DNA from 3 places in the Flavobacterium gossypii genome. Region 3 is predicted to be linked to each of the others. Evidence: riboswitches for the same ligand, from Rfam matches in the RefSeq annotation. Region 3 holds a riboswitch; each other region holds the start of a gene.
The links. Region 3 has a riboswitch for S-adenosylmethionine ahead of GGR22_RS09665 (homocysteine S-methyltransferase family protein). Riboswitches for the same ligand answer to the same signal wherever they lie in the genome.
Positions count from the first base shown of each region.

Region 1: another riboswitch for S-adenosylmethionine. It lies ahead of GGR22_RS01725 (trans-sulfuration enzyme family protein); the one in region 3 lies ahead of GGR22_RS09665 (homocysteine S-methyltransferase family protein).
Region 2: another riboswitch for S-adenosylmethionine. It lies ahead of GGR22_RS15975 (Na+/H+ antiporter NhaC family protein); the one in region 3 lies ahead of GGR22_RS09665 (homocysteine S-methyltransferase family protein).

Region 1 is NZ_JACJIS010000001.1:357,524-363,064, reverse strand. It holds gene mnmA (tRNA 2-thiouridine(34) synthase MnmA) at 1-272, shown strand, start outside; gene GGR22_RS01730 (homoserine dehydrogenase) at 432-1,628, opposite strand; gene GGR22_RS01725 (trans-sulfuration enzyme family protein) at 1,668-2,846, opposite strand; SAM riboswitch class I at 2,995-3,103, opposite strand; gene GGR22_RS01720 (bleomycin resistance protein) at 3,300-3,650, shown strand; gene GGR22_RS01715 (S8 family serine peptidase) at 3,654-5,264, shown strand; gene GGR22_RS01710 (NAD(P)H-dependent flavin oxidoreductase) at 5,327-5,541, shown strand, end outside.
Region 2 is NZ_JACJIS010000004.1:283,454-288,994, reverse strand. It holds gene GGR22_RS15985 (helix-hairpin-helix domain-containing protein) at 1-1,096, shown strand, start outside; gene GGR22_RS15980 (TerC/Alx family metal homeostasis membrane protein) at 1,123-2,133, shown strand; SAM-I-IV-variant riboswitch at 2,286-2,382, shown strand; gene GGR22_RS15975 (Na+/H+ antiporter NhaC family protein) at 2,442-3,761, shown strand; gene fabG (3-oxoacyl-[acyl-carrier-protein] reductase) at 3,836-4,582, shown strand; gene GGR22_RS15965 (hypothetical protein) at 4,711-5,541, shown strand, end outside.
Region 3 is NZ_JACJIS010000001.1:2,142,861-2,148,401, forward strand. It holds gene GGR22_RS09645 (T9SS-dependent choice-of-anchor J family protein) at 1-70, shown strand, start outside; gene GGR22_RS09650 (T9SS-dependent choice-of-anchor J family protein) at 635-1,471, shown strand; gene GGR22_RS09655 (OsmC family protein) at 2,038-2,460, shown strand; gene GGR22_RS09660 (hypothetical protein) at 2,570-3,097, shown strand; SAM riboswitch class I at 3,164-3,267, shown strand; gene GGR22_RS09665 (homocysteine S-methyltransferase family protein) at 3,433-4,431, shown strand; gene metH (methionine synthase) at 4,459-5,541, shown strand, end outside.

The sequences.
Region 1 (5,541 bases), 1.8 Mb from region 3:
GAAGCCACCATCCCGGATTATTCAAAAAAGCACTCTTTGTTGAAAAATCTGAAGTACATTGGATTCGTGAAGATTTAGCCCTAAAAAATGGTGAAACTATGGAAGTAATGGCAAGAATCCGTTACCGCCAGCCGTTGCAAAAAGCGACTTTATATCAGTTTGAAAACGGTTTGTATGTCGCTTTTGAAAATCCACAGTCCGCCATTACAGAAGGACAATTTGTCTCTTGGCATTTAGGAGAAGAACTTATAGGTTCTGGCGTTATAGCATAATTTGAAAATACTATCATAGATAAAAACCCGACAAGAAATTGTCGGGTTTTTTAATGAACAAAATATATAAACAAACAATTGAAATAGTATAGCTAGCTAGCATTCTTCATCGCTTATTGAAGTCTTCTATTGCTTGGAAAAATAACCAGTAAAAAGGCACTAATTAGCAATTTCCAGCAAAACAAAAGATTTATCAAAGCTTTCATCAAAATGTATATTTCGTAAGTTTTCTAAGGAAATAGTTCCAGTGATATAACCCGACTCATGATTTAGATACGATTCGTCAATAGTTGAAAAATGCTTCTTTAAAGTAACTGCATCCTCAATCTGATGTCTTAAGAATACTTTTAAATTTACGTCATCAGACAAGCTTATGTTTTCCTGCTGAGCAATTTTTTTGTACTCGTACTGGTAATCATAACTCAAAGCAGAAATATCGCTTAACACTGCCGAAGCTGTCGGATGAGCACCCGCGCCTTTACCGACAAAAAACTGTTCGTCTGCAAAACTGGTTTTCGTAATCACGCCATTAAAAACATCATCCACATTAAACAAGCGATCTTCTGTATCTACGAATTTTGGAATAACAAAGGCCGAAATGTTTCCATCATTATTTTTAAAAGCTTGGGCTACAAGCTTAATCTTTAAGCCTTTTTCTCGAGCATATTTTAATTCTAAACCGCCAATATTATTAATTCCGATATTCAGTAAATCCTCAGGTTTTGCAATATATCCGAAAGAATGCGCTAGCAAAATCAACAACTTGTATTTGGCATCAAAGCCGCCCGTGTCTAAAATCGGATTGCTTTCTGCAAAGCCTTTTTCCTGTGCTTGTTTCAGCGCCTCATCATACGATAGATTTTCCTTGAACGTCTTTGTAAGGATGTAATTAGTAGAACCATTCACGATGCCTTGGATGGATTCCAAAAGATCATTATCATAGTATTCTTCTAAATTTCGGATAATCGGCATGCTCGCACAACACGCAGCTTCATACAATAAAGGGACATTGTGTTTTCGCTGCAATTCGAGCAGTTCTTCAAAATGCTCTGCAATCATTTTTTTGTTGGCAGAAACCACTGCTTTGCCGCTTTTTAAGGCTGTAGTTACAATTTCATACGCCGCATCGGCATCATCGATTAATTCTACAATGACGTTGATTTCCGGATCATTGAAGATATCATTCTTATCGAAAGTGAAGTTTTCTACACCAATTTCGCGCGTTTTGTTTCTGTCTTTTACGCAGATATTCTTGATGTTTGCTTTCAGTCCAGGGGTTTTCTGTAAAACTTCATACAGTCCGAAACCGACGCATCCGAAACCAAACAATCCTATATTTAATTTTTTTCTTGACATTTTGAGTGTTATTTATATGATGATTAAAATAGGATAGGATTAGTTTTTATGGAATTCGATGGCAACATTTTCTTTGACTGCATTTTGGATAGCCTGTTTTAAGTCGGCAATCAAATCATCGGCATCTTCCAAGCCAACAGAAAGTCGGATCAAACTGTCGGTTACGCCAGACTGGTATCTTTTTTCTGCAGGAATTGATTTATGAGTCATTTCGCAAGGCAAACAACACAAGCTTTTCACGCCGCCCAAACTTTCGGCAAGCTTGAACAATTTGGTTCCCGAAACAATTCTGGAAGCCAGTTTTTTATCATCAATCACTAAATCAAACGTTACTACGCCCCCAAAGTATTTCTGCTGGCTTTTAGCAATTTCGTGGTTGTGATGCGTTTTCAGCCCCGGGTAATAAACGTTTTGGATTAGTTTTTCTTTTGTCAGGAATTCGGCTATTTTTTGCGCATTTTCAGCATGCTGTCTAATTCTCAAGTTTAAAGTCTCGATTCCTCGTATTACCAACCAGCTGTCGAAAGGTCCTAAGATAGCACCCGAAGCATTTTGGATAAACTTAATCTTACTGCCTAATTCTTCAGTTGCCGTAATAACCAAGCCTGCAATCAGGTCGCTGTGTCCCGAAATGTATTTTGTTGCACTGTGCACGATTAGGTCGGCTCCAAAATCAATTGGCTTTTGGGCAATAGGAGAGGCAAAAGTGTTATCGACGCAAAATAAGATACTGTTTTCTTTTGCGATTTTTCCAATAGCACGCAGGTCAGCGATTTTTAGCGTAGGATTCGTCGGAGATTCAATCCAAATTAAAGCTGTTTTATCTGTAATTGCTTCGGCTACATTTTTAGCATCAGTAGCATCGACATACTTTACTTTGATTCCGAATTTTTCATAAATGTGCGTAAATAGGCGGAAGGCACCGCCGTAAATATCGTCAACCGCTATAATCTCGTCTCCAGCCGATAATAATTTCACGACCGCATCGATAGCTGCTAGGCCGCTGGAAAAAGCATAGCCATTAGTTCCATTTTCTAGTTTGGCGACTAAATCTTCTAAGACTTTTCGTGTAGGATTATTGCTTCGTGCATAATCAAAACCTTTGTGAATGCCAGGTGCTTCTTGTACGAAAGTGGAAGTCTGGTAAATTGGAACTGAGATAGAACCTGTTAATTCGTCAACTGGAATGTAATTTAAGATTTGTGTCTGCTCTTTCATCTTGATACTTTTTAAGATTGTTTTTAAATATTTTTTGTTTTTAAAAAAAATATTCGAAACCAGATATCGGGAGAGCAGAAATAAAAAATGCTCTTCCGATAAGTCAGAAGAGCATATAATATCTTGAAGTATTATGTACTATTTTCTAAGCTTATCTTTCCCTGCCAAAGCAAGGGTTGAATGTGGCACCTTATCCGAAAATGGACAGGTTGCCAAGACGTCATAGGGTCAATTCCCTCGGTCTTTCTGGATAAGAATAATTTTTTAAAGAACTTAAGTGCAAATTTAGAGTATAAATATTTTAAAAACCTAATAAATTTTAAAATATTTTTTATTTCGTTGATATTTAGTGTTTTATATAGTTGTCTGACTCCTGTAAATATTGGCGGCTAAAGCGTTTTATAAAATTTCATTTTTGTAAATTTGACTTTTATATCTAAAACAATAGAGGTTTTGAATTCAAAAATTGCCCAAATCATATCCCAGCTTCCATCTTTAAATTTTGAAAAATCTAAAAAATTTTACCAAGAAATTTTAGGCTGTGAACTAGCAAACGAATATGATGATCTTCTGATTTTTGTTTGGGATGGTATTGAAATTCATTTATGGAAATGCGATGATGAAATAGTTGCAGAAAACTCAAGCTGCTATATTCGCGTAAATGATATTGAGGCTGTTTTTGAGCGGTATAAGAAAGTGCTAGGCGATACAATAGCGCTAAAAAAACAACCTTGGGGAATGCGCGAATTTTATATAATCGATGACAGCGGTAATCTGTTCAAGTTTGGACAACCAATACAATAATTTATGAAAAAAATTACTCTTTTACTGCTTTTGCTTTCGAGTGTATATGCCATAGGCCAAGAAGATGCCTGGGTATATTTTACAGATAAGCCGGATGCGGCTCATTATCTTGCAAATCCTTTAGAAATGCTTTCGCAAAGAGCTTTGGATAGAAGAACGACTCAGAATATTCCGCTTGATGATAAAGATGTTCCGATTTCAGTTTCCTATATCAATCAAGTTACAGCTACGTCCGGAATTACGGTAAAAGCTAAATCCAAATGGTTGAATGCTTTGCATATCAGAGGGTCAATAACGGATATTCGTGGTCTTGAAAATTTGGCTTTTGTAGATCGTGTGCAATTTGCAAATCCAACATTGAATGGTGAAGGAAGGGCGTTGCGCCAAACCAATTCGGTTGGGGTAAAAGACTTAGAAGTTCAGGTGAATTATGGATATGGTACTTCTGGTAATCAGATTAGGATGTTAAAAGGTAATCTGTTGCATCAGCAAGATTTTACAGGAAATGGGAAGATAATTGCGGTTATGGACGCTGGATTCCCGAATGTAAATACTGCACAGCCTTTCCAAAGGCTTCTAGTCAATAATAAGATTTTAGGAGGCTATGATTTTGTTACCAGAAATGCTGATTTTTATAGCGGCGGCACGCACGGAACGCAGGTACTTTCAACCATGGGAGGCTATGTTGAAAACCAATTGGTAGGAACAGCTCCAGATGCTTCTTATTATCTTTTTATCACAGAAGATATTTTAGATGAAAACCCTGTTGAAGAATCCTACTGGGTCGAAGCCGCAGAAATGGCAGATAGTTTGGGCGTAGATATAATCAATACCTCTTTAAGCTATTTCGGCTACAACAATCCTGATTATAGCTATGCATATTTTAACATGAATGGCACAACGACTTTTATTTCTCGTGGAGCAGAAATTGCCTATTCTAGAGGTATGATTTGCGTGGCTTCTGCTGGAAATACAGGAGCTGGCCCAGAGCCACATATCGGTGCTCCAGCCGATGCAGAAAATGTTTTGGCTGTTGGTGCGGTGACATCAACAAAATTATATGCAAGTTTTAGCTCTATCGGGCCTTCTGCAGATTTTAGGGTCAAGCCTGATGTCATGGCTCAAGGTGAAGCAGCAGTCGTTTCCAACCAGTTAGGAAATGTTGTGTTTGCTAACGGCACTTCTTTTTCGTCGCCTATTATAGCTGGAATGGTAGCTTGCTTGTGGCAGGCTTTTCCGAACAAGACGAATACAGAAATCATGCAGTTGATCAAGCAATCGGCTCATTTATACAATACGCCAAATGATCAGTTCGGATACGGAATTCCGGATTTTAATTTGGCTTTGACAAATGCTTTGGAAGTTCCTACTTTTTCTTCTAAAACATTTACCATTTATCCAAATCCAGCCACTTCTATTGTAAATTTGGCCTTTCCGAATGACTATGAAAAAGCTCAGGTTTCTATTTATAACAATCTGGGACAAGAAATTCTGTATACGGAAATCCAAAATTCAAGGCCGAGTTTTTCGGTTGAAAATTTGGTAGCAGGTATTTATTTTTATAAAATTAAAGCAGGAACCAATTACCAAACCGGAAAATTAGCCATAAAATAATTCCCTGAATTTCAAGATAGAATCAAATAAAAACCAATAAAATAATACTATAAATCATTTAAATGAATAAGATTACGCAGCTTTTCAACATACAATATCCAATCGTTCAAGGTGGCATGATTTGGAATAGCGGTTATAAATTAGCAAGTGCTGTCAGCAATGCAGGAGGATTAGGGTTGATCGGAGCCGGATCGATGTATCCAGAAGTCTTGAGAGAACACATCCAAAAATGCAAAAAAGCAACCGACAAGCCGTTTGGAGTAAACGTTCCGATGCT
Region 2 (5,541 bases), on a different contig from region 3:
TTTGGCGAAATCAGAACTAGGAAATTGGGCCGATTACCTACAGATTTGCGTAAATATTTCCAGAGGCGTAAAAAAAATGCATGCGATGGGTCTGGCACATTCCGATTTGTCCTATAATAACGTGCTGGTTGATCCAATTGAGAAATCTGCCGTAATCATTGACTTGGACGGTTTGGTTGTTCCGGGGCTTTATCCAGCAGATGTTATTGGAACTGCAGAGTTTATCGCTCCCGAAGTTTTGGCTACGAAGCATTTAAATAAAAACGATGCCAATCGGAAATTGCCAAACCGACTGACAGATTTACACGCTTTACCCGTTTTGATTTATATGTTTTTGCTTCACAGACATCCATTAAAAGGAGGGAAGGTTCATAATCTGGAAACAGAAATTGACGATTTGCTTTCTATGGGAGAAAAAGCATTGTTTATAGAGCATCCGGAAGATAATTCCAATCGCCCAAAACTGAATCAAGTCTCTAAATGGGATCTGCCTTGGGCTGATGTTTCAAAATTGCCCTATTCGATTACAGGTCCGTATCTGAAAAAACTTTTTGATGAAGCATTTATTTCCGGACTTCACAATCCAATGTCGCGTCCCGTAGCTGAAGTTTGGGAACAGGCATTATTAAAAACAATAGATTTGACAATTCCATGCAGCAGCAGAAGTTGTGATCAGCAACAGTATGTTTTTGATAATACTCCAGAACCTAAATGTCCGTTTTGCGGTACTTATTATCAAAAGTCACTTCCAATGGCTGATTTCTATTACCAATTCCAGCCTTCTGTTTGGAAACCAGAGAATCATAGACTGATGATTTATGAAAATCAACAACTGAATTCATGGCATGCAAATAGGAATAGCATTAATAATGAAAGGCTTGCAGATACTGAAAAAATACCTGTTGGAAATTTTGTATTTGAAGAAAATAAATGGTTCTTTGTCAACCAAAATGGCAAGTCAGTTAAAGACCTGACAGAAGGAAATGAGGTTCCAATAAATGGCAGGATAGAAATTACAAACGGAAAAAAAATACTCCTTTCTGCCGAAGAAGGAGGAAGAGTGGCACTATTTACAATTACGAATCAAAAACAATAATCAGTAATCAATTAATTTTATAACTAATGGATAAAGTAGATACTTTAATCAATCACCCAGGATTAATTGCAACATTTTCGGTTGTAATCATCATCATGTTGCTTTTGGATTTGGGGATTTTCAATAAAAAGAGCCATGTTGTTTCTAATAAGGAAGCCATAACTTGGTCAATTGTTTGGATCAGTTTGTCAATGATTTTTAGTGGATTTATCTATTATTTTATCGGACCGACAAAGTTCTACGAGTTCCAATCTGCCTATTGGATTGAAAAAGCCCTTTCTGTAGACAACCTTTTCGTATTTATTCTAGTATTCAAATTCTTTGATGTAGCCAATTCAAACAAGCATAAAGTATTGTTTTGGGGTATTATCGGAGCTTTGGTTTTAAGAGCGATATTTATCTTTTCTGGAGCTTTCCTAATTGAATTGACCTATTTGAACAAGCTTTTAGGATTAATGGGAATCGAAGGTTTCAAATATGATATCAATATTATCATGACTTTATTTGGATTGTTCTTGGTGTATGCAGGAATTAAATCATGGTCAGCCGGCGACGATGACGATGATGAAGATTATAACAATACAAGAGGTGCAAGATTGATCAGAAAGTTCTTTAAAGTAAGTGATAATTATGACGGAGATAAATTCTTTACTATCGAAAACGGAAAGAAACTGGCAACTCCTTTATTAGTTGTTGTTGCTGTAATTGAGTTTACAGATTTGCTTTTTGCGGTAGATTCAATCCCTGCTATTTTTGCTATTTCAAATGATCCTTTTATTCTTTATACATCTAACATTTTTGCCATTTTAGGATTAAGAGCCTTGTTTTTCTTGCTTGACAATTTCATCCATTTGTTCAGCAAATTGAAATACGGTTTGGCAATTATCCTTTCTTTTATTGGTATAAAAATGATAATCGCACCTTTCTACCATATTGATTCTATTTACTCGTTAATCGTAATTGGAGGGATTTTGGTTCTTTCAGTACTATTGTCAATTATGTTTCCTGAAAAAGAAGAAGCTAAAAGCGTAGAATAGATTATTTCAACACAAAATAAAAAGAGCTCTGCTGAATTATCAGTAGAGCTTCTTTATTTTTACAAGAGTCTCATTTTTAATTTGTTTCTTATCAAATATTCATAAAAATGCCTTATTGAATAAAAATAATTTAGAATAAATTCTATCTTTGCCTCCGTTATCACGAATCTCATAAAGAGATAGCAACCTGCAACAACAAGCAAGGTGCTAAAACGATAAGCCAAATCCTTTGGAAAAAATGTTGTCATCATACTTTCTTTTCGGTTTGCTTTTCGTCGTGAGCTTTATTAATTTTTAAGCTATCGATGATGAAACATATCAAAATTCAAGGTTCTGCTTTTGCCTTATTACCTTTTTTTGTATTTATTTTTACTTTCCTCGGAGCAGGAATTGTCCTAAATGATTTTTATGCTTTGCCTTCGCCAGTGGCTGTCACACTTGGAATTATTGTTGCATTTATAATCTTCAAACATTCCACAGAACAAAAAATAGATACTTTAATCCAGGGTTGTGGCAATAGCCAAATCATTACAATGTGTCTCATTTATCTGTTTTCTGGAGCTTTTGCTGCAGTCACGCAAGCCATGGGAGCTGTAGATGCAGTCGTGAATTTAGGAATCAATAATATCGATACAGAACATTTCCCGCTAGGGATATTTCTCATCGCTTCCTTTCTGTCAACTGCCACAGGAACATCTGTTGGTTCAATCGTAGCTTTAGGACCAATTGCAATTAGTTTGGCAGATAAAAGTGGTGCTTCAATGCCTTTGATTGCAGGTTCTTTGCTAGGAGGTTCGATGCTAGGCGACAATCTTTCTATAATTTCTGATACTACAATTGCAGCTACGCAGTCATTGGGTTGTGAAATGCGAGACAAGTTTAAAGTCAATCTGTTCATTGCTTTGCCCGCTTCAATCATAACTATTATTTTGCTGTTTTATTTAGGATTGAATACCGAAGTAAGTTCAGTTGTTATCCAAAAGGAAAGCTACGAATTGATTGCCATTTTGCCTTACATTCTCGTGATTATCTTTGCAGTAACAGGAGTAAATGTCTTTGTGACATTGCTGATTGGAATTTTAGTAGCAGGAATTATCGGCTTTGCTGGAAACGATTTCACGCTTTTGGGGTTTACGCAAAAAATATATGAAGGTTTCCTGAGCATGACAGACATTTTTCTCTTGTCAATGTTAACAGGAGGTCTTGCGGCTCTAGTCGAAAAAGCGGGCGGTATCGATTACGTATTACGAAAAATCAAATCTAAGATTAAAAGCAAGAAATCAGCCCAAATGGGAATCGGAACTTTAGTTAGCATTACCAATTTAGCGATAGCAAATAACACCGTTTCCATAGTCATTACAGGAGCTGTTGCTAAAGAAATTAATGACGAATATAAATTAAGTCCAAAAAAGACTGCCGCAATCCTAGATATTTTCTGTTGTATTGTCCAAGGAATCCTTCCCTATGGAGCACAAGTCTTGCTTATTTTAAACTTTGCAAAAGGAAAATTAAATGTAATCGAACTAATTTCAAATGCATGGTACATTTACATTTTGCTGCTATTTACGATAATCGCAATTTATAGCACTGCTTGGGATAAAAGGATTAATAAATTCCTGAAAGTTTAAAGAGATACCTTACGTCATTGCAATTGAATTCTTATATTTGTCAACCTAACAAGAGCAAACTAAATTAAAATAGAATGAAATTATTAGAAGGAAAAACAGCGATTATTACAGGCGCTAGCCGAGGAATTGGTAGAGGAATTGCCGAAGTTTTTGCAAAACACGGAGCAAACGTAGCATTTACATACAGTTCATCTGCAGAGGCTGCAAAAGTTCTTGAAGACGAATTGATTGCACTTGGCGTGAAAGCAAAAGGCTACCAGTCAAATGCTGCTGATTTTAACGAAGCGCAAAAATTAGTCGACGATGTTATCGCAACTTTTGGAAACATCGATATCTTGATCAATAATGCCGGAATTACAAAAGACAACCTTTTGATGCGTATTTCTGAAGAAGATTTCGACAAAGTAATCGAAGTAAACCTGAAATCTGTTTTCAACATGACGAAAGCAGTTCAAAAAACAATGCTAAAAAACCGTGCTGGTTCCATCATAAACATGAGTTCTGTTGTTGGAGTTAAAGGAAACGCAGGACAAACAAACTATGCCGCATCAAAAGCTGGAGTTATCGGATTCACGAAATCTGTAGCTTTAGAACTGGGTTCCAGAAATATCCGTTGCAACGCTATCGCACCAGGATTCATTGAAACAGAAATGACTGGAAAACTAAATGAAGATGTTGTTCAAGGATGGAGAGATGCTATTCCGTTGAAACGTGGCGGAACAACTGAAGACGTTGCAAATGCTTGCCTTTTCTTAGCTTCAGACATGAGTGCTTATGTGACAGGACAAGTGATGAACGTTGACGGAGGAATGCTGACATAGTCAATTATGAATTTTAAATTAGGAATTACGAATTTTGATATGCGTAATTCCTAATTTTTTTAAGGGATGTCTCCTCGTTAATTTCAAAATAGAGCATCTCAATTTTTCTAAACCTTGTAATCTAAAAAATGACAACAAACACAATCCTATTAATCTTACTTTCAGTACTAATAGCAGGAGGTCTGTCGTTTTTTCAATACTATTTCAGAGCCAAAAACAAATCAAGAACAAATCTGTTGTTGGCTTTTTTGCGCTTCTTTTCAATCTTTGGAATTTTATTGCTTCTGATAAATCCAAAAATTACAACTAATACTTTTGAGATAGCAAAAACTCCTTTGCCAATTGTTGTCGATAATTCAAGTTCTATTGCAGAGCTGAAAGCCAACGAAACTGCTTTGGAGGTTTATAAAAAGCTAATTTCAAGTAAGGATCTACAAGATAAATTCGAAGTTCAGTCGTATCAATTTTCTAACGAATTTGAGCTTTCAGATATTTTCAGTTTTAAAGGAACGCAGACCAATCTGGATGAAGTTGCAAAGAATCTCAAAAGCATCAACAAAAACACTGCTTTTCCAGCCATAATCTTAACAGACGGAAACCAAACCTCGGGTAACGATTACGTTTACAGCTTCAATCCTAACAACAAAGTATTCCCAGTAGTTCTTGGAGATACGACTACTTTTTTAGATTTAAAAATCAATCAGCTGAATGTCAATAAATATGCGTTTCACAAAAATAAATTCCCAGTAGAAGTATTTCTTCAATATTCTGGAAACAAAAATATTACTGCTGATTTTAGTATATCTCAAGGAAATTCTGTTTTGAGCAAGCAGAGCGTTTCTTTTTCTTCTTCTAAAAAAGCAACCGTGCTCAATCTTTTACTTCCGGCCGATAAAGTAGGAGTACAAGTTTTTAAAGCTTCTCTGACATCTAAAGAAGCTGAAAAAAATACATATAAT
Region 3 (5,541 bases):
TGCCGGAATGTACTTTTTAAATGTCCAAACCGATTCGGGTTCAGGGACTACAAAAATTATAAGAAGCTAAATTATAGCAGTTTTATAAAAAATCAAACCCACTTCTTTTAGGAATGGGTTTTTTAGTTGAAGCAAGAGCTATTGTTGAAATCTCTCGATTTTATCACCCTTTAATATGACCGTATGTATCTCGATTGGCACAAGGTTTAAAGCTTCTTAAGAATTTTACAATTGCTGATGGATTCTATTAGATGCCGTATAGAAATTTTTTTTCGTTTGAATTTATAAAAATCTATACGTAACTCTAGTGATTCCATGCAGAAAAAACTTTTCCATACAGAACTTCCGCATGCCTTTGTAAATTGTGAGCTATTATGAAACACTCTTGCTTCGTGTAGTGAATCGTTTTCAGGTTATTTTTATAAAAAGTAAGCTTAATCAGTTGTTTTTTGGATGTTATAAAAATCCAACCAAGTGGTGGTTTGAATAAGTGGTTTGTTCCGTTTGTGATTTAACGTTAAATCTACCTGTATATAGGTATTTTTTATTTGAAAAATTGTTAAATGAAGTATTTTATTACAAAACAAATTAAAAAGCATTTATATTTGCCGGCGTATTAACTTTTTAATTTATTATGAAAAAAACTTTACTTATTTCTGGATTACTATTAGGCTCATTATTTACTACAAATGCTCAAACTGTTGTTTGGAGTGATAATTTTGATGATGAAGATATCAGCGATTGGACAACTATTGACGCAGATGGCGACGGTTTTAATTGGGGAGACTTGTTTACTGTTAATGATGAAGATAACGTTCCAGTTACACCTGTTTCATTGATTTCAAGATCTTGGCAAGGTGATCCGCTAACGCCAAACAACTGGGTAATTAGCCCGATGATTAATTTGTCATCTTATGTATCTGGATCTTCTACGATAACGCTTACATGGAAAGTTCAGGCAGCAGCAGCTAGTTGGAGTTTAGAGCGTTATACTGTTTATGCAGCAACTACAAATACTACAGCTGGATTTCTTGCTTCACCTATAAAGTTTACTGAAATCTATCCTGGAGGAACTACTGGAGCTTCTTTAACAAAAACATTAAACCTTTCAAGCTTTGCTGGACAGAATATTTATATTGCTTTCAGACATCATGACTGTACAGATCAAGACTTTTTGTCAATTGATGACGTAACTGTTACAGCTACTTCATTAGGTACTTCTGATTTCTTTGCTTCTAATTTTGCTGTTTATCCAAATCCATCAAACGGCTTGGTAAACTTGGCTAGCAAAAATAATATGGCAATCAATGCTATTCAAATTACAGATTTGAACGGACGTGTAGTTAGAAATATCAATACAAATGGTGTTTCTGAAACTCAAATCAACATTTCTGATTTGACTACAGGATTGTATTTCTTAAATGTTCAAACTGATTCTGGATCAGGAACAACAAAAATCGTAAAAAACTAATTACTAGTAGTTTATATTTGTAAAACCCGCTTTGTGAACAGCGGGTTTTTTTATGTAGAAAAATAAAATAAATGTTAAAGTTTGTTTCTTTGTATTGCTAATTGAAAAATAGTTCTCAAGTTTGCATCATTAAAAAGAAATAAAAATGAAAACTATTATTTGTCATATGTACTGTAAGATGTGGAAAAATTCCGCAGAGCGTACTATTGCCAAATTTTAAGTTTCTTAAAATATAAAGCAAAAAAACCTCTGCATTTCGCAGAGGTTTTTTTTTGGAACAAAACAAAATTTATAAAAGATACGATTGAAATTCTTATTAACTAACTCAAATAAATTTCAATCCTCCTCCTCGAATTTTTGAGGAGGAACAAAAAATAAAAAAGATGAACACGACAATGATGATTTGCTGTAAAAGACATATGTGGATTTATTGCCACCTCAAACTCCATTGCCAAAAGCGAACGACTTAATCTCTGTTTATATTCAAGTGTAAAGTCCTTTTGGTAAGCCAGCCAAAAGGACTTTTTGTTTTTTATCAAATAATTATCAATCTCAATAAAAAAATTATGAAAGCAATAAATGTTTTAGGATACTCCAGAAATAACGAACAATTCGTTGTAAAGACACAGAATTCTGATGTAAGAATCAGCAACAATAAAAAATTTCCAGAACTCGAAGGGCCTAGTCCGTTTGAATATATCCTTGCCGGTTTTGCAGGATGCGTCAATGCGGTTAGCCAAAAAGTAGCCGAAGAATTGGGCATAAACCTAAAATCGCTACAGGTAGAAATCACGGGAACCATAAGCCAAGAAGAAAGAGTCGGTTTCAGCAAAATTGAAATTGTACTGAAACCAACGACTGATGCTTCGCTGCAAGTGCTCCAAAAATGGTTAAAATTAGTACAGCAAAAAAGTCCGGTTTATGACAACTTGGTCAATACAACTCCGGTCGAATTGATTTTGTACAAAGAATATAATTATGCCGCATAAAGCATAAATCACAAAATTGTTTAGTTTGTTTTATTTGTTTGTTTGTTGAAAAGGCTGCTTTTGATTGCCAGTCAAAAGCAGCTCTTTTTAAACCTAAAGCCTCAAAATCATGTCAGTTAAAAAAATAAATATTATTCTTTTCGGAATAGAAACCGTCGGAAGTTCTTTGATAAACCAAATACTTGCCAGCCAAAAAGCACCTTTGGAAAACAGAAAATTTGAATTAAGATTGCCGATAATAACCAATTCTACAGTAGCTTTTTTTGAAAAACCAACTGTAAAAAATTCTTGGGAAGCCAATTTTATTCAGTTTGCAATTCCGTTTAAGGTAGAAGATATCATCAGTTTTGTTCAAGAAAATGAACTTGAAAATCTTATCGCTGTCGATACTACTGAAACCGACGATTTGCTTCCTGAATATTTCGAATTATTGCAAAACGACTTCGATGTTATCAGTACGAATCCAGTCATAGAAAAGCTTCCTGCGGATTTTAATGCATCTATAAATGCTAGCCTGAAGAAATTCGGAAAAGAATTTTTCTTCATAAATCCAATAAAAAAAGAAGCTGTTTCTGAAACGCTACTTAAGAAAATCATCCAAATTGCAGAAAAACAAGATTTGAAGTTAGCAGTATAATTTCCTTTCGGCTATTGCAAAAACCAAACATATTGCATTACTTTGCAGTGTTCATACAAATATTGACAGTTATCACGAAAGGCAGAGGGATTAGACCCGGTGAAGCCTTAGCAACCCTTTAAGCTTTAAAGAAGGTGCTACATTCTACCACGAAAGTGGATAGATAACACACAGAAAAACCTCGGTTTTCTCTCCCTTTTCCTGACAACATATCGATATTTAATTTTTAAGAAGCAAATGGCTTTGGTTTTTTCAACACTCCATTTCCTGCTTTCTGAAAAATAATGAACTTTTGGATTCAACAGAGTCGTTGCATAACCATTAGTATCGAAAAAATGTCAGACATACACAAAGCTATTAAAGAAAGAATTCTCGTTCTCGACGGAGCAATGGGAACCATGCTTCAGCGCTACAATTTCTCTGAAGAAGATTTCCGTGGCGAAAGATTTAAAGATTTTCCACATCCCCTGAAAGGCAACAATGATTTACTGTCATTGACCCAGCCCCAAGCCATTCGCGATGTACACCGTCAGTATTTTGAAGCAGGCGCGGATATTGTCGAAACCAATACGTTTTCAGGAACTACAATTGGCATGGCCGATTATCATCTCGAAGATCTCGTCTATGAATTAAACTACGAATCGGCAAAACTAGCTCGCGAAGTAGCCGATGAGTTTACTAAAAAAGACGCAAGCAAGCCTCGTTTTGTTGCAGGCTCTATTGGTCCGACCAACAGGACAGCCAGTATGTCACCCGATGTAAACGACCCAGGGTATAGAGCCGTTACTTTCGACGATTTGAGAATCGCCTACAAACAACAAGTCGAAGCATTGATCGACGGAGGCTCAGACATCTTGTTGGTAGAAACGATCTTCGATACCCTGAATGCCAAAGCGGCCTTATTTGCTATCGAAGAAGTCAAAGAAGAAAGAAATCTTGATATTCCGATTATGGTTTCTGGAACAATTACAGATGCTTCTGGAAGGACACTTTCAGGCCAAACAGTCGAAGCTTTTCTGATTTCAATCTCACATATTCCTTTATTAAGCGTCGGATTTAATTGTGCTTTGGGTGCGGATCAATTGAAGCCTTACTTGCAGAGATTGTCGCACAATACGTCGTTTAATATTTCAGCCCATCCCAATGCAGGATTGCCGAATGCTTTCGGACAATACGACCAGACTCCAGAAGAAATGCAAGCTTTGATTCGGGAATATCTCCAAGATAATCTCATCAATATAATAGGAGGATGCTGCGGCACCAACCCAGAGCACATCCGCCTGATTGCAGAAGCCGCAAAAGAATATGCACCAAGAATTGTAGAACCAGTTTAAAAAGCTACAGCTAAAGAAAAACAGAAAATGGCAGATGTTGATTGTAAGAAACACCTAAAATTATCAGGCCTTGAGCCTTTAATCATAACTCCCGAAAGTATTTTCGTGAACGTCGGCGAACGGACAAACGTTACCGGTTCTCGAAAATTCTTGCGTCTCATAAAAGAAGAAAAGTACGAAGAAGCTTTAGATATTGCCAGAGCCCAAGTAGAAGGCGGTGCCCAAATCATCGATATCAATATGGATGAAGGAATGCTTGATGGTGTTCATGCCATGACGACTTTCCTGAACCTGATTGCTGCAGAACCCGATATTTCTCGAGTTCCTGTGATGATTGATAGTTCCAAATGGGAAATCATCGAAGCAGGCTTGAAAGTCGCACAAGGAAAAAGCGTCGTCAATTCGATCAGTCTAAAAGAAGGCGAAGACAATTTTATCCGTCAGGCAAAATTGATAAAAAAATATGGCGCGGCGGTAATCATAATGGCTTTTGATGAAGTCGGTCAAGCCGATACTTACCAGAGAAGGATTGAAATCTGCAAGCGTTCTTACGATGTTTTAGTAGACCAAGTCGGTTTTCCAGCAGAAGATATCATTTTCGATCCTAATATTTTTCCAGTGGCGACAGGCATGGAAGAACACCGCCAAAACGCTGTGGATTTTTTCCGAGCTACAAAATGGATCAAAGAAAATCTTCCGTATGCAAGTGTCAGTGGAGGTGTGAGTAATGTTTCTTTTTCTTTCCGAGGAAATGACCGTGTTCGCGAAGCCATGCATTCTGCCTTTTTATACCATGCCGTAAATAACGGAATGACTATGGGAATCGTAAACCCAGAAATGCTGGAAATTTACGACCAGATACCAAAAGATTTATTAGAGCATGTCGAAGATGTCTTGCTTGACAGAAGAGATGATGCAACGGAAAGGCTTTTATCTTTTGCCGAAAACATAAAAGGCGATACCAAAGAAGTAACAGAAAAACAAGCCCAAGAATGGCGCTCGCTTCCAATTCAGGAGAGGCTTACCCATGCTTTAGTGAGAGGGATTGATGAATTTATTGAAGCCGATATCGAAGAAGCAAGACAGCTTGCGACAAAACCGATAGAGGTC